Regions from separate parts of the Dietzia sp. SL131 genome, predicted to be linked through region 1. Evidence: predicted binding sites of a transcription regulator. Region 1 holds the regulator's gene; the other holds the start of a gene.
The links. The regulator LexA, encoded in region 1, represses DNA repair genes until DNA is damaged. The targets are predictions, from matches to a motif close to CGAACANNTGTTCG.
Positions count from the first base shown of each region.

Region 2: OVA21_RS14105 (HNH endonuclease signature motif containing protein) is a predicted target of LexA. The motif match lies at 4,480-4,493, and genes of this name have one in related genera.

Region 1 is NZ_JAPPRI010000003.1:1,452,421-1,463,908, forward strand. It holds gene hrpA (ATP-dependent RNA helicase HrpA) at 1-1,338, shown strand, start outside; gene nrdR (transcriptional regulator NrdR) at 1,349-1,804, opposite strand; gene OVA21_RS07590 (hypothetical protein) at 1,916-2,350, opposite strand; gene lexA (transcriptional repressor LexA) at 2,540-3,250, shown strand; gene hflX (GTPase HflX) at 3,290-4,738, opposite strand; gene dapF (diaminopimelate epimerase) at 4,791-5,681, opposite strand; gene OVA21_RS07610 (malate synthase G) at 5,801-7,981, shown strand; gene OVA21_RS07615 (IclR family transcriptional regulator) at 8,160-8,906, opposite strand; gene miaA (tRNA (adenosine(37)-N6)-dimethylallyltransferase MiaA) at 8,903-9,856, opposite strand; gene OVA21_RS07625 (hypothetical protein) at 9,853-10,584, opposite strand; gene OVA21_RS07630 (DUF349 domain-containing protein) at 10,783-11,488, shown strand, end outside.
Region 2 is NZ_JAPPRI010000003.1:2,817,742-2,829,229, reverse strand. It holds gene OVA21_RS14120 (hypothetical protein) at 84-224, shown strand; gene OVA21_RS14115 (mycofactocin-coupled SDR family oxidoreductase) at 355-1,215, opposite strand; gene OVA21_RS14110 (NYN domain-containing protein) at 1,315-2,772, shown strand; gene OVA21_RS14105 (HNH endonuclease signature motif containing protein) at 2,798-4,438, opposite strand; gene OVA21_RS14100 (SRPBCC domain-containing protein) at 4,592-5,086, opposite strand; gene OVA21_RS14095 (alpha/beta hydrolase) at 5,119-6,330, opposite strand; gene OVA21_RS14090 (PspA/IM30 family protein) at 6,368-7,306, opposite strand; gene OVA21_RS14085 (hypothetical protein) at 7,378-8,829, opposite strand; gene OVA21_RS14080 (hypothetical protein) at 9,254-10,642, shown strand; gene OVA21_RS14075 (NUDIX hydrolase) at 10,761-11,270, shown strand; gene OVA21_RS14070 (hypothetical protein) at 11,346-11,488, shown strand, end outside.

The sequences.
Region 1 (11,488 bases):
CGGAGTTTCGAACTGCGGTACGCGTTCGATCCGGGCGTCACCACCGACGGGATCACGGTGCGCATCCCGCTGCCGCAGCTGTCCTCGGTCACCACCGCCGGGTTCGAATGGCTGGTGCCGGGGCTGCGGGAGGAGCTCTACACGGAGATGCTCCGCACGCTCCCCAAGTATCTGCGCCGACTGTGTTCACCTCCCGCCGAATTCGCGTCCCTGTTGGCGGGAGACGTCTCGCCCCGGTCCGCCCCCTTGTCCGTGGCTCTCGCGCGAGCGCTGTCTGCCCGGATCGGTACCACGGTCGACCCGCGTGACTTCGATCAGAACCAGCTACCGGGCCACCTCCGGATGCGCTTCGAGGTGGTCGACGGCGACGAGGTCGTGGCGTCCGGAACGGATCTCGCGCAGTTGAGGACCCGGTTGGTGGACAGGGTACGGGCGACCCTCAACGCCCGTCTGGTACCCGACAAGGGGCCCTGCCGGGAGTGGACATCCGACACCATCGGCGACCTCCCGCAGTCGGTCACCGGCTCGGTGGACGGTGTCGAGGTGACCGTCTACCCCGCCCTGCGCGTCGGTGGGGACGGAATTCACCTCGTGGCGTGCGCCACGGAGGACGAGCGTCGATCCACCCAGGCGTCGGCGGTGCTCACGCTGGTCTCGGGCGGCCTGGTCTCGACGGCATCGATTCTGCGCGGTCGCCCGGTCCAGCAGCGGCTCGCGCTCACCCAGTACCCGCATGGCGGGATGGAATCCCTGGTCTCGGATGCGTCGCTCGCCGCGAGTGGGCGGATCATCGCCCGGCGAAAGGGCGCACCGGTTCTCACGGTCGCGGAGTTCCACGAACTCCAGGCCACTGCGCGGGCGGAGGTCCCCGGTGCGGTGGCGTCCGCGATCTCGTCGGCGGTTCCCGCGCTGATGGCCGCCCAGTCCGTGTCGGGCCGTCTGGCGGCGGCGCCGGCAGACGTCGCCGACGAGGTCCGTCCCTCGCTGGACTTCCTCGTCGGGCGCGGATTCCTCGCCCGCCATCCCTCGGATGTGCTTCCACATCTGGAGCGACATGTGCGGGCGGTCGGCCTCCGGTTGGACCTCGCGGAGAAGTCACCCGCCCGGCACGGCAAACTCACGGCGAAGCTGAACCGCTCCGAGTCGATCGTCGAGGAGGCGTGCGCCGCGCTGCGACGGCGGCCGGGTGGCGCACGGGCGTGCCGCGACCTGCGGTGGATGCTCGCCGAGTACCGGGTGGGGCTGTTCGCGCAGTCACTGGGTACCGCACGGCCGGTATCGGCAGAGCGGATCGACAAGGCGGTCGCGTCTGCGCTCGCCCCGCGGTCATCCCGATGACGCCGAGCGGTCAGCGGCTCGCGCGGCGCTCCCGGAGGGCGATGATCTCGCCTTCGAAGTCGTCGGCCGAGCTGAACTGCTTGTACACGGACGCGAACCGCAGGTAGGCGACCTCGTCCAGATCCTGCAGAGGGCCCAGGATGGCGAGCCCGATCTCGTGGGCGGGAACCTCGGACGCACCGCCGGATCGCACAGCGTCCTCGACCTGCTGGGCGAGGCGACGCAGAGCGTCCTCGTCAACCGATCGTCCCTGGCACGCGCGGCGGACACCCCGGACGACCTTGTCCCGACTGAACGCCTCGGTCACCCCGTTCCGCTTGAGAACCGTCAGCAGGGGCGTCTCCAGCGTCGTGAACCGGTGTCCACACCGGGGGCACTCCCGTCGACGCCGGATCGCCTGACCCTCGTCGACGGATCGTGAGTCGATTACCCGAGAGTCCTCGTGGTGGCATGTCGGGCAGTACATTCCCGTGGGGCCCTTCGTCGACCGGAGTTCACGCGTCCCGGATCGTGCCTGACGGAACGCGGGGGCGGTATACAACCGCCCACGGTCCATTCTAGGAGGCCCGCTGCCCGGTCACGCGTAGGCGGGTCCACCGAGGAAGGCCACTGCGAGAAGCATGATCACGCCGAATGCGATCCCGCACGCCAGTAGCACCCAGGCCGGCACGTCGTCGACGACCCCGGTGGACGCCGGGGCCTCGACATGGCACGCCCGCACGCGGTCCGTGGAGACCGGGCGCACGAGCACACGGCGACCCGGGGCGACCGACGTGACGGCGGCCGGACGGGCGGTCACCCGCGGCCGGACGAGATTCTCCGCACGCGAGGACGTGACGGCGGGCCGGCTGCCCTCCGGTCGGGCCAGGGGGCGTCGCGGCGCACGGGTGGACCGCGCCGACACGTCACCGGGCCGGTCGAGGTGCGCGACCCGTCCACGATGGTCGTCGGGGCAGACCTCGGTCCACCGCGCGGCCGGACGTGGGTGGGACTGAAGCTCGACAACGGTCATGGTGGCTCCCTACTCGATACGGTGTGCGATCGTGATTCGCACACCTGTATGTGTTTCTCAGTACATCTGTTCGAATCCGAACTCCCCTAGAGTTGTATCACGCGACTCCGACACAGTCACGATCCACGGAGGAATTTCTTCGAACACGTGTGTGGCGCGCCGCAGCCCGTGGCACTAGGGTGTAGACAGATCACAGCGTCGAACATCCATTCGCCGAAGGGACCACACGAGATGCCGAAGCCCGATTTCGAGTCACTGACGGACCGACAGAAGAGCGTTCTGCTCCACATCCACGACACCGTCAAGGAGCGTGGCTATCCGCCGAGCATCCGCGAGATCGGGGACGCGGTCGGCTTGCAGTCCACGTCGTCGGTGGCGCATCAACTCCGCACGCTGGAGAAGAAGGGCTTCCTGACGCGGGATCCGCACAAGCCGCGGGCGGTCGACGTCCACGGTGTCCCGGGGCAGAAGTCACGGGGCCGTCGGTCACCTGCTCCGGAGCCCCAGCGTCCGGGCGGCGCGGTCGAACCCGTCTACGTCCCCGTGCTCGGCCGGATCGCGGCGGGCGGGCCCATCCTCGCGGAGCAAGCCGTCGAGGAGATCTTCCCCCTGCCGTCGGACCTCGTCGGATCAGGCGATCTGTTCATGCTCAAGGTCGTCGGCGAGTCGATGATCGACGCCGCCATCTGCGACGGCGACTACGTGGTGGTCAGGCGGCAGAACGTCGCGGACAACGGGGAGATCGTCGCCGCCATGATCGACGGGGAGGCGACGGTCAAGACCTTCCGGAACGACTCGAGCGGAGTCTGGTTGCTGCCCCACAATCCGTCGTTCAGCCCGATTCCGGGCGAGCACGCGACGATCCTCGGCAAGGTCGTGACAGTGTTCCGGAAACTCTGAGTCCCGGTTCGAACGACGCGCCGCCCGTCCCCGAAGGGGTCAGGCGGCGCCGTCATGTGGACCGCGGGCGGCGAACTCGTCCAGTTCGCCGGCCACGGACGCGGGCAGGCGGACCACCAGCCGGGTTCCGTCCTGGGTGTGTTCCTCCTCGACCACCGCGCCCTCGGCGTGGACCCGCGACACCACGTCCCCGCGGGAGTACGGGACGGACAGGGTCACCTCGGTGTCCCCCGAGGCGACGATCTGCGTGATTCGCTCGAGGAGTTCGTCGACACCCTGCCCGGTGACCGCCGAGACGAACACGGCGTCGGGCAGCGCGTGGTGCAACTCGGTGAGGACCACGGGATCCGCGGCGTCGATCTTGTTGATCACCAGGAGTTCCCGAGGCCGCTCCGCGTTCTGCTCCTCGACCACCTCGTTGATCACCTTGCGCACCGCCTCGATCTGGCGGAGCGGGAAGGCATCCGAACCATCCACGACGTGGAGGAGCAACTCGGAGTCGACGACCTCTTCCAGTGTGGACCTGAACGCCTCGACCAACTGGGTCGGCAGGTGTCGGACGAATCCCACGGTGTCCGTGAAGACGACTGCTCTGCCGTCAGGCAACTCGGCCTTGCGCGTCGTCGGGTCGAGTGTGGCGAACAGGGCGTTCTGAACCAGGACGCCGGCTCCGGTGATCCTGTTAAGCAGGCTCGACTTCCCGGCGTTCGTGTAGCCGGCGATGGCGATGGACGGCACCGGAGTGGAACGCCGTCGGTGCCGTTTGGTGTCCCGGGCCTGCTTCATCCCCTTGATGTCCCGGCGCAGACGGGCCATCCGCTCGCGGATCCGACGCCGATCGGTCTCGATCTTGGTCTCACCCGGGCCACGGAGACCGACGCCGCCGTTGCTCCCGGCACGACCGCCCGCCTGGCGCGACAGCGACTCGCCCCACCCACGCAGACGGGGGAGCATGTACTCCATCTGGGCGAGGGTCACCTGGGCCTTGCCCTCACGGCTGGTGGCGTGCTGCGCGAAGATGTCGAGGATCAGCGCGGTACGGTCGATGACCTTCACGTTGACCGCCTTCTCCAGCGCGAGCAACTGTCCAGGGGTGAGTTCGCCGTCGCAGATGACGGTGTCCGCGCCGGTCGCGGCGATCACGTCCTTGAGGACGCTGACCTTGCCCGACCCGATGTAGGTGGCGGCATCGGGCTTGTCACGCCGCTGGATGAGCGCGTCGCACACCTCCGATCCCGCGGTCTCGGCGAGCTGGGCGAGCTCGGCCATCGCGGCGTCCGCCTGCGCGGCGGACCCTTCGGTCCAGACACCGACGAGCACGACCCGTTCGAGTCGGAGCTGGCGGTACTCGGCGTCGTTGACGTCCTGGAGTTCGGTGGAGAGCCCCGCCACCCGGCGCATCGAGGATCTCTCCTCGAGCTGAAAATCACCGATGGACGGATCGAGGTCGCGTGTCGGCCGGTCAGCGGCCGTGTGATCAGTAGTCATTCGGGTTCATCTTCTCACACCGGGCCCCCGGTGTCCCGTGCGAGACGGTGTGCTACCGACCACGGTGGTAATGACCGCGGGCGACGAGTGTGGACGGCCCAGTGAGCGAGGACCCGGCCTCGGTGAGTGAGACCTCCACCTCGCCGCCGGGGACCACCACGACGACGTCGCCCGTCGCCTCCCCCGAGTCGGCCAGCGCGGCGACCGCGGTCGCGACGATTCCGGTTCCGCAGGACATGGTCTCCCCTGATCCCCGCTCGTGGACCCGCATCGAGACCCGACCGTCCACCATCGGGGTGGCGATCTCGACGTTGACGCCGTCGGGGAAGAAGTCCCGGTCATACACCGGGGCCTCCTGCACCGGCAGCCCGGCGAGGCCCGCGGCGTCCAGATCGGGGACCACACAGGCGAGGTGCGGATTGCCCATGTCGACGGCGAGTCCCGCGAAGGTCCGGCCACCGACCTCCGCCGAGGACAGACCCAGCAGACGCGGCTCCCCCATGTCCACCCGCACCACCGCGTCAACACCCGAGTGTGAGAGGACCTCGGCGGGGCGGGCCCCTGACCGCGTGCCCACCGGGATCGAGCCGGCCTCCGCTCTCCCGGTCGCGACGAGGGCGTGGACGAAGACCCGGACCCCGTTGCCGCACATCTCCGCGATGGAACCATCGGCGTTGCGGTAGTCCATGAACCAGTCCGCACCGTCCACGCCGGGCGGCAGGGTCGCGAGCACGCCGCGGTCGACGAGGGCTCCGGCGGTCGCGATCCGCAGGACTCCGTCGGCGCCGATTCCGCCACGCCGATCGCACAGTGCTCGTACGAGGTACACGTCGAGGTCCAGGTCGGCCTGATCGTCCGGGAGGATCACGAAGTCGTTGAGGGTGCCGTGGCCCTTGAGGAAGGCGATACCGTCGGGCTGCGAGGCCTGGCGCGTCGAAGTCATGGCGAAATCGTACTCGCCGGCGGGGACCGTTCCGCACTGTGGAAATGTCGGATGATGCCGGACGGTACGCCCACTAGAGTCGACTTGGAGAACGGTCCCCTACCTCCAGGAGAGCATCGATGTCCGAACGCATCACTGTCGGCGGAATCCAGGTCGACGAGGTCCTGTACGACTTCGTCAACTCCCAGGCGATCCCGGGCACCGGGGTCGATCCCGACGCGTTCTGGGCGGGCGCCTCCGAGATCTTCACCGAGCTGGCCCCCCGCAATCGCGAACTGCTCGACACCCGCGACCGGTTGCAGTCCCAGATCGACGCCTGGCATCACGAGAACCCGGCGCCGATCGACCCGGGCGTCTACAAGGCGTTCCTGCAGGAGATCGGGTACCTGGTTCCCGAGCCCGAGTCCGTCTCCGTCACGACCGAGAACGTCGACGCGGAGATCGCCACGGTCGCCGGCCCGCAGCTCGTCGTGCCGGTCATGAACGCCCGGTTCGCGATCAACGCGGGTAACGCCCGCTGGGGTTCGCTCTACGACGCCCTCTACGGCACCGATGCGATCCCGGAGTCCGACGGCGCCGAGCAGGGCTCGGGGTACAACAAGGTCCGCGGCGACAAGGTCATCGACTGGGCCCGTGAGTTCCTCGACGACGCCGCACCGCTGGCGTCGGGCAGCCACGTGGGCTCCACGGCCTACGCCGTGGTCGACGGAGGCCTGCAGGTGACCGTGTCCGACGGGTCGAGCACCCGATTGGCGGCCCCGGAGAAGTTCGTGGGCTACCTCGGCGAGCCCTCGAGCCCGTCCTCGGTCCTGCTGTGCAACAACGGTCTGCACATCGAGATCCAGATCGACCCGGACTCCCCCATCGGCTCGACCGACGGCGCCGGCGTCAAGGACGTCGTCCTGGAGTCCGCCGTCTCCACCATCATGGATTTCGAGGACTCGGTCGCCGCCGTCGACGCCGAGGACAAGACCCAGGGCTACAGCAACTGGCTGGGGCTCATGAAGGGAGACCTGTCCGAGGAGATCACCAAGGGCGACAAGACCTTCACCCGTGTCCTCAACGACGACCGGGTCTTCACCGCGCCCGACGGTTCGGGTGAAGTCCGTCTCCACGGCCGCTCGATGCTGTTCGTGCGTAACGTCGGCCACCTGATGACCAACCCGGCCGTGCTCGACGCCGACGGCAACGAGATGCCCGAGGGCATCCTCGACGCACTGGTCACCTCGCTCGCCGGCATGCACGGGATCGCCGAGGGCAACGAGCGCCGGAACAGCCGACACGGGTCGATCTACATCGTGAAGCCCAAGCAGCACGGGCCGGAGGAGGTCGCGTTCACCACCGAGCTGTTCGGTCGTGTCGAGAAGCTCCTCGGGCTGCCCGAGAACACCCTCAAGGTGGGCATCATGGACGAGGAGCGTCGCACCTCGGTCAACCTCGCCGCCTGCATCGCCGAGGCCACCGAACGAGTCGTGTTCATCAACACCGGCTTCCTCGACCGGACCGGCGACGAGATCCACACCTCCATGGAGGCCGGGCCGATGATCCGCAAGGGCGAGATGAAGGGCGCCCGGTGGATGAACGCCTACGAGGACTTCAACGTCGACACGGGTCTGGCGTGCGGCCTGCGTGGCCGCGCCCAGATCGGCAAGGGCATGTGGGCCAAGACCGACCTCATGGCCGAGATGCTCGCCGAGAAGATCGGCCAGCCCGAGGCCGGCGCCAACACCGCGTGGGTGCCCTCCCCGACCGGCGCCACGCTGCACGCCACCCACTACCACCGGGTCAACGTCATGACCCGGCAGGAAGAGCTGCTCGCCGGGGGTGCCCGCGCGAGTGTCGACGACATCCTCACCGTCCCCCTGGCCCCGTCCACGGACTGGACGGACGAGGAGAAGAAGGAAGAGGTCGACAACTCCTGCCAGACCATCCTCGGCTACGTCGTGCGGTGGGTCGAGCAGGGCATCGGCGTCTCCAAGGTGCCGGACATCCACGACGTCAACCTCATGGAGGACCGCGCCACCCTGCGGATCTCCTCGCAGATGCTGGCCAACTGGATCCGCCACGACATCATCACCGCCGACGACGTCGAGGACTCGCTGCGCCGGATGGCCGAGATCGTCGACAAGCAGAACGCCGGCGACGACGCCTACCGGAACATGGCACCGGACTTCGAGAAGTCCATCGCCTGGCAGGCGGCCCGGGAACTGATCCTCGAGGGCACCAAGCAGCCGTCGGGCTACACCGAGCCGATCCTGCATCGCCGTCGTCGCGAATTCAAGGCCGCCAACGCGGGCTAGACCGGCGCCGGCCCACCCGCCGACCCGCAGAATCCGCCACCTCCGCCCGACCTCCGATCCCACGCCGGTGGGGCCGGATCCGGGCGGTGGGTGGCGGATTCGCCGCTCTAACGGCCGCGGGCGTCCTGCGCCCGGCCCGATGGCGTCCGGCGGGCGGGCGTGCTCGCCGGACGCGAGATCAGGGGACGAGCCCGGCCACGGCCGCACGAAGGATCGCGACGGCGGCGTCGCGGCGATCGCGCGTGAACCTGGCCTCGGGCCCGGATGCCGACACCGCGAAGGCGGCGTCCCCGGTACCCACCGCGATGGCGACGCAGCGGACGCCCTCCTCCTGCTCGGACTCATCGGTGGCGAACCCCGCCTGTCGCACCACACGCAGCTCCTCGATCAACCTGTCGGGCTCGACGATGGTCGAGTCGGTGAAGCGGCGCATGCCCGCCCTGGCGAGCATCCTGCGGACCTCGTCGTCGTCGTCGCCCGCGACCAGGGCCTTGCCCACCGCGGTGCAGTGCACGTCCACCCGTCGTCCCACCTCGGTGAACATCCGCATCGAGTGTGGGGACGGCACCTGGGCGAGGTAGACCACCCCGTCGCCCTCCCGGACGGCGAGGTTGGCGGTCTCCCCGGTGCCCTCGACCACGGCGGTGAGCACCGGCACGGCCCAGGACGCGGTGGCGCGTCCGGCGACGTCGCCGATCCGCTGGAGACGCGGTCCCAGCAGATAGTCGCGGCCCGCGTCGCGCCGGAGGTGACCGCTCTCCGCGAGCGTGCCGCACAACCGGTGGACGGTGGCGGCGGCCAGACCCGTGTCGGCGACGAGGTCCCCGAGGCTCGCCCGACCCCCGCGGATGCTCAGCGCGTCGAGTAGGTCGAAGGCCCGGTCGACGGACTGGACCCGCGGCCGCCCGGGTCCGGGGCTGCTCACCGCCGGCCCTCCCCGAGGATCCCCAGCGCAGCCTCGAGCGGGCGGGGTGCGTCGGCGTCGCGTCCGTGGGTGTCGGTGTCGATCCACCGGATCCGGTGATCCCGGCCGAACCACGACCGCTGGCGACGGACGTAGCGGCGGGTCCCGATCACCGTCCGTTCCTCGGCGCGGGCCGCCCCGGCGTCGTCGATCCGCTGCTGCCCGTCCATCTCGTCGAGCACCTGGGCGTACCCGATCGCGCGCCGTGCGGTGACGCCCCGGAGCAGTCCGACTCCCACGAGCCGGCGGACCTCCGGGACGAGCCCGTCGGCGAACATCGCGGCCGTACGCGTCGTCAGCCTCTCGTCCAGTTCCGGCAGACCGCAGCGCAGGCCCAGCATGCGCGTGCCCCAGCGCGGCTCCCCGATCGTCGGTCGGGAGGCGGAGAAGGGCTTGCCGGTGAGTTCCACGACCTCCAACGCGCGCACGGTGCGCCTGGGGTCGCTGGGGAGGATGGTCTGCGCGGCCTCGGGGTCCACCACGGCGAGTTCGGCGTGCAGGGCCTGCACCCCGATCTGTTCGAGGCGACGTTCGTAATGGGCCCGGACCTCCGGGTCCGTGTCCGGTATCGACCACCCGTCCACGAGCGCCTGGATGTACATCATCGACCCCCCGCACAGGATCGGCACGTGGCCGCGATCGCGGATCTCGCTGATCTCGCGTTCCGCCTCGGTACGGAAGTCCGCGACACTGGCGGTCTCGGTGACCTCCAGCACGTCGAGCCGATGGTGCGGGATCCCGCGCCGCTGAGCCGGCGCGAGCTTGGCGGTCCCGATGTCCATCCCGCGGTACTGCTGCATGGCGTCGCAGTTGACGATCTCCCCGCCGAGTCGCTCGGCGAGGCCGAGCGCCAGCTCGGACTTCCCCGTCCCGGTCGGCCCCACCACGGCGACGGGAACACGCCCGGTCATGACGGTGCCCCGGGTTCGCCGGGAGTGGCGGCCGGCGCGTCGTCACCCACCGCGGCGTGCGCGGCCGCCACCGGTGGCCACCACGCGCTGTGATACCCCACCCCGAACGGCGCCCAGGACAGGGCCTCGACAGCCGTGCGGTCCGCGACGAGCTCCGCCAGGACGCGCCACGCGGGCCGGCTCCACCAGCCGATCTCGTCGGCCACCGGCTCGCCGGGGTCCGGGAGCTCGCCGGAGGCGCGCAACCACCGGGCGAGCCGCCCGTCGAGGGCGATACCGCGGGGATCCTCCGGTACGGGAGCACGCGGAGTGAGGGAGGCGGGGCCGTCGGCGTCGACGACGACGAGGTCGTCCGACACCGGCGTGGGGACGGGCTGCGGTCCCCCGGTCACGCCGAAGAACCTCCTCGGGAGGTCGATACCCGCGAGGTCGAGCAGCCACCAGGCGATCAACGCCGGGTCGGGAACCGCCCCCTGCGGCGCCGGCGGGGAACCGGGCGGACCCACGGGCACGTCGACCCCCCACCTGGAGAGCGAGGAGCGCATCTCCCCCAGGCTTCTGCCCGCGCGGTCGGTCCCCAGGACGACGACCCGTGCCGCGCCGCGCCCGGCCCGGCGGAGCATCTCGCATATCGCGGCCACACCGCCCTCGGTCTCGGCGACCGCAGAGCCGGACAGCTCCGGCACGAGGACCGGCGCTCCGGGGACCAGGACGACAGAGGGGCTCACACCCGGAAACCCTACTGACCGCCCCCGACACCGCGGAACGGACCCGTCCGGGGATACCGCGGGGATACGCCGGACACCCGGGCGGAGGTTGGTACACACTAGGAGGATGCCGTCTCCTCGAAACGGGGCGGCGAGGCGATGACCGGTGCGATCCCGGTGATGGTGCCGTGACACGCGGCAGAAGGAAACGAGGACGACATGACCGAGCAGTCACCCACCGCCCAGAGCGGATCGAGTTCGGGCGGAGCGACCCCGATCCCCGGTCCGAGGCCGGGTGCGCCATCCCCCGCCGCGCTGGCACGCAAGGTGGTACCGCGGCCGACCCCCGCGGGTACCCCGGGGGTCACGCGCGCCTCGGACCCGTCGCAGTGGGGTCGCGTCGACGAGTCGGGCGCGGTGTTCGTCCGGACCTCCGACGGTGAGCGTCAGGTCGGGTCGTGGCAGGCCGGTGCTCCCGAGGAGGGCCTCGCGCACTTCGGTCTGCGCTTCGATGACCTCGCCGCCGAGGTCGCTCTGCTCGAGACCCGTCTCGAGTCCCATCCGCAGGACGCCAGGAAGACCCGCGCCTCGGCGGAGACCCTGGCGGAACAGATCCCCACCGCCGTCGCCGTGGGCGATCTCGATTCTCTCGCCGCGCGTGTGGCTGCGGTGATCGAGCGTTCCGGCGAGGTCGAGGCCGTGTCGAAGCAGCGCAAGGACGAGCAGCGGGCGGCCGCGATCGCGCGGAAGGAGGCGTTGGCGGACGAGGCCGAGGAGATCGGGGCGTCGTCGACTCAGTGGAAGTCCGCCGGGGACCGTCTGCGCGAGATCCTCGAGGAGTGGAAGACGATCCGGGGTATCGACCGCAAGACGGACGACGCCCTGTGGAAGAGGTTCTCCAAGGCCCGGGAGGCGTTCAACCGTC
Region 2 (11,488 bases), 1.4 Mb from region 1:
GATGGCGTTACGTGGGGTACAGACAGAACGCCCGATACCGCAGTACGACTCAGTACGCAGCAGTAAATACGAGGGGACACATCATGAGCAACGCCAACGACATCTTCCTGCAGGCCATCCAGCCGGTCGTCGACATCTTCTGGTCGCTGGTGTGGACCGCCACCGGTTCGACCATCAGTGTTCCCCGTCCGACCGCTCCCGCGGGCACTCCCGAGTCGGTCTGATCCTCTCGAGCGCCGGGTTCATCGCCCGGTGATCTCCGCGGCAGCCCGCCCCTCGCTCGAGGGGCGGGCTGCCGCGTTTCATCCGGTCGGCCGGGTGGGTGGCGGTGGTGGCAGCGGCCGTGCCGCCGGCTCAGAGGCCGAACTTCTCGCTGCCACCCAGGTCGATCGGGATGGAGGCGCCGGTGATACCCGCGCCCGCGTCGCTGCACAGGTAGACGGCCATGGACGCGATCGCCGACGGCTCGACCCACGGCTGCGGCATCTGGTTCATGCCGCTGAAGGTCTCCGCGGTGTCCTCGAGCGTGGTGCCCTGCCCGCCCGACATCATGGCGATCATCGACGGGTTCTCGATCATCGGCGTACGGACGTTGCCGGGGTGGATCGAGTTGCACCGGACGCCTGAGAACCCGAGCTCACCGGCGAGGGCCTTGGCGAGTCCGCGCACGGCCCACTTGGACGTCCCGTAACTGGCGGTGAAGGAGCCGCCCCGCAGTCCCACCATCGAGCTGATCAAGACCACTGAGCCGCCGCGCCCGGTCGTCAGGATGTGGGGGATCGCCACCGTCGTCGTCACCCACGTGCCCTTGAGATTGATGTCGATCGTCGTGTCCCACTCCTCCTCGCTCCGCTCCCAGGACGCGGCGGGCTGGGGCGAGACCCCGGCATTGGCCACGACGAAGTCCAGGCCGCCCAGCTCGGCCACCGCGGCGTCGACGGCTGCACGCATGCCGGGAAGGTCCCGAACGTCGACCTCCCCGGTGATGCAGCGCCTGCCGAGCGCGCGAACGGACTCGGCGGTGGCCTCGAGGTCCTCCGGATTGGCCATCGGGTAGGGGACCGTCTCGATGTCCCGGCACAGGTCGAGAGCGATCACGTCACATCCGGCGGCGGCGAACGCCTCACAATGTGCGCGCCCCTGGCCGCGTGCGGCGCCGGTGACCAGCACGACCCTTCCGCTCAGATCGGCCTGGGTGGGGACGGCTTGCGACATCGGGGCTCCTGACGTGGTTCGGCGGCGGACCCTGCGGGGTCGCCCGCCCTGCGGCATGCTGGAAGTCAACGTAGACAATCAGAACAGGTAGTGATCATCATGCTTGAACGGACCCTGGTCCTCGTGGATACCTCGTATCTACTGGCTAGTTTCTACAACTCGTGGGAGGAGGGTGCGCGCGGCCAGTTAGAGATATCCCTGGCCACGGTCGTGCACCGTTTAGACCACGTAGCCCACGGTCTGGTGGACCAGCCGGTCCAGCGCCAGAACTGGTATGACGGCATCCCGGACTCCGGCCCGCACCGGTATCAGCGCACTCTTCGCGTGATCGAGGGCGTGCAGCTGCGCGCCGGCCAGTTGATCGAGTGGGGTGAGAGACGAACCCAGAAGGCGGTCGACACCCTCCTCGTCGCCGACATGATCCAAGCCGCCTACAAGGGCCAGTGTTCGGACATGGTCCTGGTCACCGGGGACGCCGACATGATCCCCGGCGTGCGGGTGGCGGTCGACGCCGGTGTCCGGATGCACCTCGTGGGTTTCGGCTGGGATTCGATTTCCTCGGCGCTGCGACACGCCTGCGACACCACGACCGTGCTCGATCCCCGCACCGACTTTCACGACGCCATGCAGATCAGGGTCCTCGAGGGCCCCATCCCCCCGAAGGTCAGGACCCCGACGGCGCCTCCGGTGCATCCGGGGGAGGATGGCCACGAGACCGAGGAGTCGGTGGGGATGGCCGACGTCGTCCTGCGCTCGGATCGCGCCTCGGCCACCTCGGTGGCCGACGAGACCCGCCTGACGGCCGCCGAGGAGGAGCGTGCGGCCGATGCGGAGGAGTTGGCGGCGGACGAGCAGGAATGCGCGGCGAGAGCCGAGTCCGAGCCGCCCGCGCCGGAGGCCGGGGATTCCGCGCAGAAACCAGCCGAATCGCCGACGGCCGGTAAGGTCCCCACGCCTGGCGCGCCGTCTAAGCCCGAGAGTGCACAGGGCCCGGGGCCGTCGCCCGCGCAGCTGGCCAAGCAGAGCGGCAAGCCCGAGAAGGCAGAGAAGCGTGACAAGGTGGGCGAGCCCGAGCGGCCCGGCCCGGCCGAGGCGTCCCCCGAGGCCGCCGAGGCGCACCCGGGCCCCCAGCCGCCGGCGCAGTCCTCCCGGGTCGCTCCCCAGTTCGCGGGCTCGGTCCAGAAGCCCTCGGACCCGGGCGCGGAGCCCAACGGGTCGTCGCGGCCGAACCCGTCGATGATGGCTCCCCATCGTCGGCCGCTGAGGTCGAAGTTCGTGCCGCTCCCTGACGAGGTCTGGACCTCGTCCGGTGAGCAGACCCCCTTCGACGTGGGCCAGCAGTACGCCACGTGGTGGTACGAGCGGGCCGCCACAGAGAGTCAGCGGGACCAGGCGCATCTCCTCTCGGGCGGCGTGCTTCCCCCGGGGATCGACCGCCCGTTGTTGCAGTTCGCCTGCCAGATGCTCAACGAGTTCACCCTGACGGAAGCCCAGCGGGTTCGCCTGCGAGACGGGTTCCACGAGGGGATCCGGGCAGTCCTGCTCAAGCACCGCTGACTCCTTCCCGCCCGCCGCGCGCCGGTCAGAAGGGCGGTGGGTCGGGGTCGTGGTGGTGGTCGGGTGGGGTGTCTGGTGGTGGGGCCATGGTGTTGGCTTTGCGTTCGGCGGCCAGGGTTAGGGCGCGTCGGTACCAGTGGGTGCTCTGGGGTCGGGGGTTGAGCCAGGGGCGGCGTGGGGGCGGGATGTCGGCGTCGGGGTCGGCCCTGGTGTCGGTCGCAGCCCCGGTGCCGGTGTCGGTGGTGTGGCGGCGCCAGCGTGCGAGGGGCCCGTCGGGGTGGGTGGTGAGGGTGTGTCCGGTGTCGGTGGTGACGGTCAGGGTGCCGTCGGGGGCGAGTTGGTAGTGCCAGTTGTGGAAGGTTTTGAAGCGGTGGTGGTTGCGGCACATGGCGGCGAGGTTGTTCTCGAGGGTCAGTCCGCCACGGGTGGGATCTGTGTGGTTGAAGGGGCGGACGTGGTCGATGTCGCAGACGTCGGCGGGGACGGAGCAGCCGGGGTGGCGGCAGGTGCCGTCGCGTAGGCGGATGCGGTGGGCCAGTCGGTCGCTGATGCGGTAGCGGTGGGCGTGGTGGGGGTTGTCTGCGGCGCCGGGTGCGGTGTCGGGCACGGTGATGGTGGCGCCGGTGCTGCGGGTGAGTAGTTCGATGAGGGCGTCGATGGTGGCCGGGCCGCCTCGGGGGAGGTAGACCTCGGTTTCGCCGTCGGGGCCGGGGGGTGCGAGCACGGTGATGGTGGGGCGGATCTGGGTGGCCGGCGGGCGGTGACCCGCACCCGCACCCGCACCCGCGCTCGTACCCGTGCCTTCGCCTGTGCTGCTGTCGGGGCCGGTGCCGGGGTGGCCGAGGATGGCGGTGACGAGGGCGTCGGCGCGCAGTTCGTCCATGCTGCGGATGTTGTCGGTGTCGAGGGTGTCGGCGCCGTGGCGGCGGGTGGTCTCGACGCGGGTGCGGGTGTCGCGGTGGCGTTGGTCGGTGGCCCTGGTCTGCAGCAGGGTGTGGATGGCGAAGGCTTCGGTGGCGGTGAGGTGGGCGGTGAGGTCGGCCATGCCGTCCGGGCTGCGGCGCAGGGTGATGCGGCGTTCGCGGACCGCGGCGGTGCGGCGCTGGCGTACGCCGTCGGGGTCGTGGGCGGCGATGATGCGGTCGGTGTGGGCCAGGATCGCGTCGCGTCCGGGGCGTCTGCCGGCGGCCAGAGCGGCCAGGAGCCAGTCGATGACCTCGCGGTGGACGGCGTCGCGGTGCAGGGAGTCCACGGTGCGCATGTGGCGTGCGAGCAGCGTGGCGGTGGCTTCGTCGAGGCGGCCGGTGTCCATGGCCTCGACGAGACAGGGGAACTTGGTGACCAGGGTGATGGCCAGGGTGAGCAGGCTGCGGGCGCGGTTGTGGTGGACGCCGTAGGTGGCGACGATCTCACTTGTGGCGATGGTCAGTGGGTCGATGACGGCGTGTTCGGGGCGTTGGTCCAGGCCGGGGCCGTAGCCGGCGGCGATGTCGCGCAGTTCCTGTTCCTCGCGGCAGGTGGCCCACAGGTCGTGGCAGGCGCGCAGTCGGGCGGCGGCCGCGCGGTTCTCGGCGTGCAACGCGGCCAGGGCTGCGGAGCTGGCGGCGGTGACGGCGGGACTGCCGGCCACCGCTCCGGCATCATCCCCGGTAGTCGCCTCCCGCATGTGCACCCCCTTGCCGGCGGTTGCCCGCCACGACCCTGCTTCGCCTATGTGTTCGATTGGGGAAACACTAGCAAGGGGGTCCGACATGAGTCTCTCACCTGCGAAAACAGGTGGAGGGCGCGCAGTCGACGACCGCAGCGGCAGCCAACCGCCTCAGCCGCCCAGCAACGCCCGGTAGTGGTCGGCCAGCGCGGGGTGGTAGTCGGGGGAGAAGCGCAGGGCCTCCGGATCGCGGCCCGCCTCGGCCTCGACCAACCGGTCCAGATAAAAGTCCCACCCGGGACCGATGTCGGACGCGGACTCGGCGTCCGCGATGTCCTGTTCCAGGGAGATGGTGACCTCGTCGTCGTCACCCTCGATGCGCACGGTGACCACCCAGCCGTCGGGACCGATCCTGACGACGACGAGGTTCGGCGCCTCACACCGCAGTACTCCGACGGTCTCGGCGGGCGAGCCCTCCTCGGCGGACATCGTCATCTCGACGGTTCCCGACGCCGGGTCGCCCGACCACGACCCGATCCAGCGCGCGGTGCGGGCCGGATCGGTGACGGCCGCCCACGCCTCCTCCCGGGACAGTGGCAGTCGGCGGGGGAAGACAACGGCACCCGAGGGGGCGAGATATCCGGAGGCCCGGGGTGTGGTGGCCATGGCGACTCCTCACGTGAGGGACGCCGCGGTGGTCAGCGCAGCGCTGGCATCAGCGTATCGCGCATCGGGGCGACGAAACGCCCGAAGTTATCCCAGTTGTGCAGGCCGGTGGGGAGGTAGTCGACCCGGGCGTCGATGCCCAGTTCATCGAGCCGCCGGTCCATCTCCACGGTGCAGGCGTGTGTGGCGACCTCGAGCCCCGCACCCTGGGTGAACCGCAGCAGGTCGCGGCCATTGCGGTCCCATTCGCCGGCATCGGGTCGGCCGGTGGCGGTGGCGAAGTAGAGGGCCTTGCCCCTGAGCTTCTCGGCGTGGAGGAGCCCGTCGTTGTCCCGGTAGGCGGGGTCGGTGCGCGGGCCCCACATGTTGGCGATGTCACCGCCGCGGGTCTCGGTGACGATCTTGGCGAGGATGAACCCGAGATCGTCGCGCGCCGTGTAGCACCCGGCGATCGCGCCCACTGCGTCGTACAGGTCGGGGCGCAGCTCGGCGATGGTGACGGCGCTCGCCGCGCCCATCGACAGGCCCGCCATACCGCGCTTGCCGTTGAAGGGGATGTCGCCGGCCTCGAGCAGCGGTCGGAGCTCGTCGGTGAGGAAGGTCTGCCACTTGTTGCGGCTCAGGACCGGGTCATCGCGCTGCCAGTCGGCGTGCAGGGAACCGTCCGCGCGGGCGGGCATGACGAGCGTGACGTGCTCACCGGCGAAGGTGCGCTCGACCCCGCCGGGCAGGAGCCACCCGCTCGGCGAGGGGGAGTCCACGCCGTCGAGGAGGTACAGCATCGGTGCCGGGGCGTCGGTGGCCGGGCGCCAGATCTCCACCGGCAGGACGCGGTTCATCGACTTCGACGCCACCCACCAGCGTTCGAAGCGGGGATCGCCGCCGGCCACCAGGGGGTCGCCGATCTCCACGCGCCGCACTTTGCTGACGGCGACGGGCTCGGACTCCATGCCGATCGGCGGGGTGGCGGCGGTGTTCTGCGAGCCGGTGCCCAGTGGCGGGAGGGTGCCCGAGCCGGTCAGCGAGTCCGTACCGGTGGATCCGGTGGAACCGATCGTCGCCGCGCCCGCGGCCGCGCTCGAGGGGTCGACGCTCCCTCCGGCCGCCGTCAGTGATCCGATACCCGGCGAGGAACTGCCGGGCAGGGACTGCGCGAGGGCCGGGGCCGCCGTCCCGCCGACCAGCGCCGCGGCCAACGCGGAAGCGAGCAGCGGCAGGACACGGGGCGTGCGGTGAATGGTCACCGTGACACGATATGTCGCCCGCGTTGCGAGCAGGAATCTACTCCCTGGTGTCCCGGGGGAGCGTGGGCCCGGAGAGGTCCTCGGGGCTCGGCTGGTCGGTCGCCTCGTCGGGATCCCTCGGGGCCTCCGGGTCCGCCTGGCCGGGCGCCCCGGCCTGGCCGGTGGACGACGCGGCCGGCGACCCCGCCGACGACCCGGACTGCCCCTCGCCTCCGGTGAGCTGGCGGTCGGCACCGGAGTCGGAACCCGAGTCGAGCCCCATCGAGGCGCGGATCTGCTCGAGCTTGCTCTTGCCCTCGGATTCGCGCGTGAACGCGGCGGCGTCGAGCTGTGCGGTCGATGTTGCGCCGGTCGCCTCGGCGAGCTCCTGCTTGCCCAGTGCGGTGGTGTAGCGGCCCTCGATCTTGGCGCGGATCTCGTCGAAGGTCGGGGAGTTGCCGCCGCCGGCGCCCTGCAGGGAGGTCATGGACTCGGTGGTCCGGTGCTGCATCTCGGCCTGGGTGGCCTGCAGGAGCAGCTGATCCTCCTGCGCCAGTGTCTCGCGCAGCCGCTGTTCGGACTCCTTCACCGCCTGCTTGGCCTGCTCTGCGGCCTGCACCGCCTGGCCGTGCAGCTGCTTGGTGTGGTCGAGGTCCTGCTCCAGTGCCACCAGCCGCCCGGCGAGCTGCTCGGCCTGGGTGTCGAACTGCTGGGCGCGGGCGGTGTCGCCCTCAGCGCGCGCCTGCTCGGCCACCTGCAGCGTCTGACGGATCTGTCCCTGCACCTCCTCGAGCTGCCGCGACTTGGTGCCCATGGCGATCTCGAGCTGCTTGGCGTTGCCGATCACCGCGGCCGCCTGGTCGGACACCGACTTGTGCTGGTCGCGCGCGTGGTTCATCGCCTGATGAACGAGGATCTTGGGGTCCGCGTTGTCGTCGACCGACTTGTCCAGCGAGGCCTTGAGGTAGTTCCAGCCCTTGGCGAAGGGGTTCGGCATGGCGGCGTCCTTTGATGTCTCGGTGTCAGGGGTCGGTGTCAGGTGTCCCGACGGCGGTGCGGTGCGTGTTCCTACCTCTTGACGGTACCGATCAGCGCGGCCACCGGCAGGGCGGTCCGCGGCAGGTACGGCTGACGCCACAGTCCGCCGGATGCCGCTCCCGACGACTCGTGCTGCCACTGGACGTCCACCTGCGGCCGGCCCACGTTGAGGTCGTGGACCATCAGCGCGGCGAGCAGGGCGGCGGAGGTGTCGGGCGCGAAGATCTCGATGCCGAAGGCGTAGGCGCCCTTGTAGGTGGCCGCGAGGATCTTGTTCTTGGTCACCGAGTGGGTGTCGGTGGCGGGGGCGACGTTGATCGAGACGGTGTGTCCGTCGGCGAACGCGGTGGTGGCGCGCCAGCGCTGCACCCGCTTGGCCAGGGTGTAGTTGGGGCCCTGCTGGGGTACGAGGGCGTCGTGCACCGCCGGGCCGTGGCCGGCCGGGTAGTTGCGGGCGAAGACCTTGCCGCGGGCGACGGAGCCGACGAGTCGCTTGACGTCGGTGATCTTGCGCGACGCGAGTGCCGCGTTGGCGGCGTCCCTCACGTCGGCGGGGACGACGAAGGTGTCCATCGGGGTGGCGAGGTAGGCGAGCGCGGTGGCGGTGTTGTCGCGGAGGAGGTCGACGACGAGGGCGTCCGCCGCGGAGGAGAGCTGGACGTGGGTTCCGCCGTCCGCGTAGAAGTAGCTGCCCACGGTGAGCGGTGCGGGGGCCGCGGCCCTGGCCCACGCCGCGAGTTCGGGGAGCTGGGTGAGCAGGTCGATGCCGGGGCGGCCGTCCGGCCCGGTGGGGACGTGCAGGCGCCCCGCGAACGTCGAGGCCTCCCCGCGGAAGCGATCCCACGCGGGGCTCGACGGCAGGTCGACGCCCATCACGTCGGCACCCCACTGCAGGAGGCGGCGAGCAGGTCCCATCTCCGAGCCGAGGCCCAGGACGAGCATGGCGCGGCCGGGCAGGGAGAGCCACTGGGGATTGTCCTGCACGAGCTTCAGTGCGGCGGCGCAGCTCGGCTCGATCACGCCCGCCGAGACCCATGTGTCCAGCCGGGCGCGCAGGAGGTCGCCGGTCAGTTCCTCGCCGCGGAAGGGGATGGACAACTCGCGGACCGGGGTCGCCGTGCCCTGGATCGTGTCCGTGGCCGGCGTGGTGGTGGGGGCGACGACGGCGAGGTAATCCGACATCGGGGTCTCCACGGATTGCCCGGCTGTGTCGTGCACGCCGACCATGCGGGACTGCAGCGACTCGAGGGCGGCCCGCGCGACACCGTCCCAGACCGCCGGGTCGGAGACACCGATGCGCACGAGCTCGGTGAAGGGATCGATGTACCCCTTACGCCAGTCCTTGATCCGGTGGACACGCTCGGAGGCGGCCGGGTCCACGGTGGCGAGTGCGTCGGCGACGACGTCCTTGGCCAGCCGTCCGGTCGAGCGGTTCCCGGAGGAATCGGTGGGGAAGAGGACTCCGGTGGTGCTCGATGCCATGACGCTCCTGATAATCGGGGACGATGCGAGGTTAACCTCAACTTCGGTCGGCGTGGTTTAACTCCGCCCAGTCTTGGACTCCTTGACGGCGCCACCACCCGAATGTGTGATTAAACTCACCTAACGGGCAATTGCCAGTAATCAGTTAAAGCGAGTTTATTTCCTAATATTTACATATGCCGAGGTCGTGGGCCGAGAACGCCAGTGTGGGGCCCGATTTGGCGTCTAGCTGCGAGGTTGGCCAACCGCCCATCGTTGGCGTGTTGCTGTGTCATAGAAGAGCGTGGTGTAACAGCCCTGAGTATTACCTCGATATGGTGATGACACGATCGAACGGCGGGTGGTCAAGGCCACGTGCCGGGCCGGCGAGCAGGGGGAGATTCCGAATCGCCGCGTCGTCAACGACAACAGGAAGGCATTTCCTATGAAGAACTCGAAGCGGATGCTGGCCGTCATCGCGGCCTCCGGACTCGCGCTCGGCACCATGCCGGGTGTCGCCAATGCTCAGAGCGTCGAGGCGGGCCTGGGCCTCGGCCTAGCCGCTGGCTCCGTCGCACTGGGTCTCGGTCTCGGCCTCGAGGCCGGCTCCGACAACGAGCTTCCCGGCTCGAGCGAGCTCACCGGTTCGCTGGACGGCCTCGGTACCGATTCGCTCGAGGGTGGCTCGACCGAGCTGACCGGTTCGCTTGACGACATCACCGGATCTGCTTCGGGCGGTTCCTCTGACCTGGACCTGGGCTCGGTCACCGAGGGTTCGTCTGACCTGGACCTGGGCTCGGTCACCGAGGGTTCGTCTGACCTGGACCTGGGCTCGGTCACCGAGGGTTCGTCTGACCTGGACCTGGGCTCGGTCACCGAGGGTTCGTCTGACCTGGACCTGGGCTCGATCACCGAGGGTTCTTCGGACCTGGACTTGGGCTCGCTGACCAACCTGACCGGCTCGCTCACCGACCTGGACCTGGGCTCGATCACCGAGGGTTCGTCTGACCTGGACCTGGGCTCGCTCACCGAGGGTTCGTCTGACCTGGACCTGGGCTCGCTCACCGAGGGTTCGTCTGACCTGGACCTGGGCTCGATCACCGAGGGTTCTTCGGACCTGGACCTGGGCTCGGTCACCGAGGGTTCGTCTGACCTGGACCTGGGCTCGGTCACCGAGGGTTCGTCTGACCTGGACCTGGGCTCGCTCACCGAGGGTTCGTCTGACCTGGACCTGGGCTCGGTCACCGAGGGTTCGTCTGACCTGGACCTGGGCTCGCTCACCGAGGGTTCGTCTGACCTGGACCTGGGCTCGGTCACCGAGGGTTCGTCTGACCTGGACCTGGGCTCGCTCACCGAGGGTTCGTCTGACCTGGACCTGGGCTCGGTCACCGAGGGTTCCTCCGACCTGGACCTGGGCTCGCTCACCGAGGGTTCCTCCGACCTGGACCTGGGCTCGATCACCGAGGGTTCTTCGGACCTCGACCTGGGCTCGGTCACCGGCTCGCTTGACAGCATCCTCCCCGAGCTGACCGGTTCGCTCAACGGCGGCTCCGAGAACCTCGGCTCCGGCGACATTAACCTGGGTTCCGCCTTCGAGGGTTCTGAGAGCGGCTCCGGCGCGAACGGCTCCAGCGAGGAGGCGCTCGCCCTCGGTTCGCTGGCCGCGGTCAGCATCGGCGTCGGCCTGGCCGTCTCCGGTGGCGTCAACATCCCGGCGCTCCCCGAGATCAACGTCGGCCTGGTCTGCAACCTGCCGCCGGCGGCTATCGACTTCCTCAAGGACAACGGCTCCATGGAGCAGGATGAGTGCGAGCCCGAGGAGGAGCAGAACTGAGGTTCTGCCCCCTCCACCGCTGACTGAGTCAGCGACCGGATAGCACTCCGGCGATCCCCCGTCGACCACACGGTCGGCGGGGGATCCGCCATTTCGGCCCCCGGATACGCTCTCCGACATGGCCACCCCCGACTTCGTCCTCGAACTCCGCAAGCACGTGGGCACCGCCCCGCTGTGGCTGGCCGGAGCTACCGCGGTCATCCGGGACCCCGAGAGCGCCCGCGTGCTCCTGGTCCGGCGCAGTGACAACGGCTGGTGGACCCCCGTCACCGGCATCGTCGACCCCGGCGAACACCCCGCCGACGCCGCCGTCCGCGAGGCCCACGAAGAAGCCGCCGTGACCATCCGCGTCGACCGCGTCGCCTCCATCGGCGTCTCCCGCATGGTCACCTACGACAATGGCGACCGCGCCCAGTACATCGACCACACCTTCGCTTGCACCTACCTGAGCGGCGACCCGCACCCCGCCGACGGCGAGAACACCGACGTCCGCTGGTTCGACGTCGACGACCTGCCCGAGATGCGACCCCACATGCTCGCCCGGATCGACGCCGGGCTGGCGGACGAGGAACGCGCCCGCATCGTCACCACCACCGAGGGCGACGCCACCGGAGACTCCCCCGCCTGAACGGCCACGGCTGATCCATATGACTCCCGCCACCTCCGGATACTGGTCACACCCCCCGGGGCATAGAATCGAGCCATGTCCGCCGACCGCCTACGCGCCGAGGTCCCGCCCGCGGTGACCGCGGTCGTGGGCATCGTGGTGGCGCTGGTCAGCGGCGTGTTCGGCATCAGCGCCCACGGACTGGCCGCCGGCGCGCTCGCGGGCCCGCCCACGGTTGG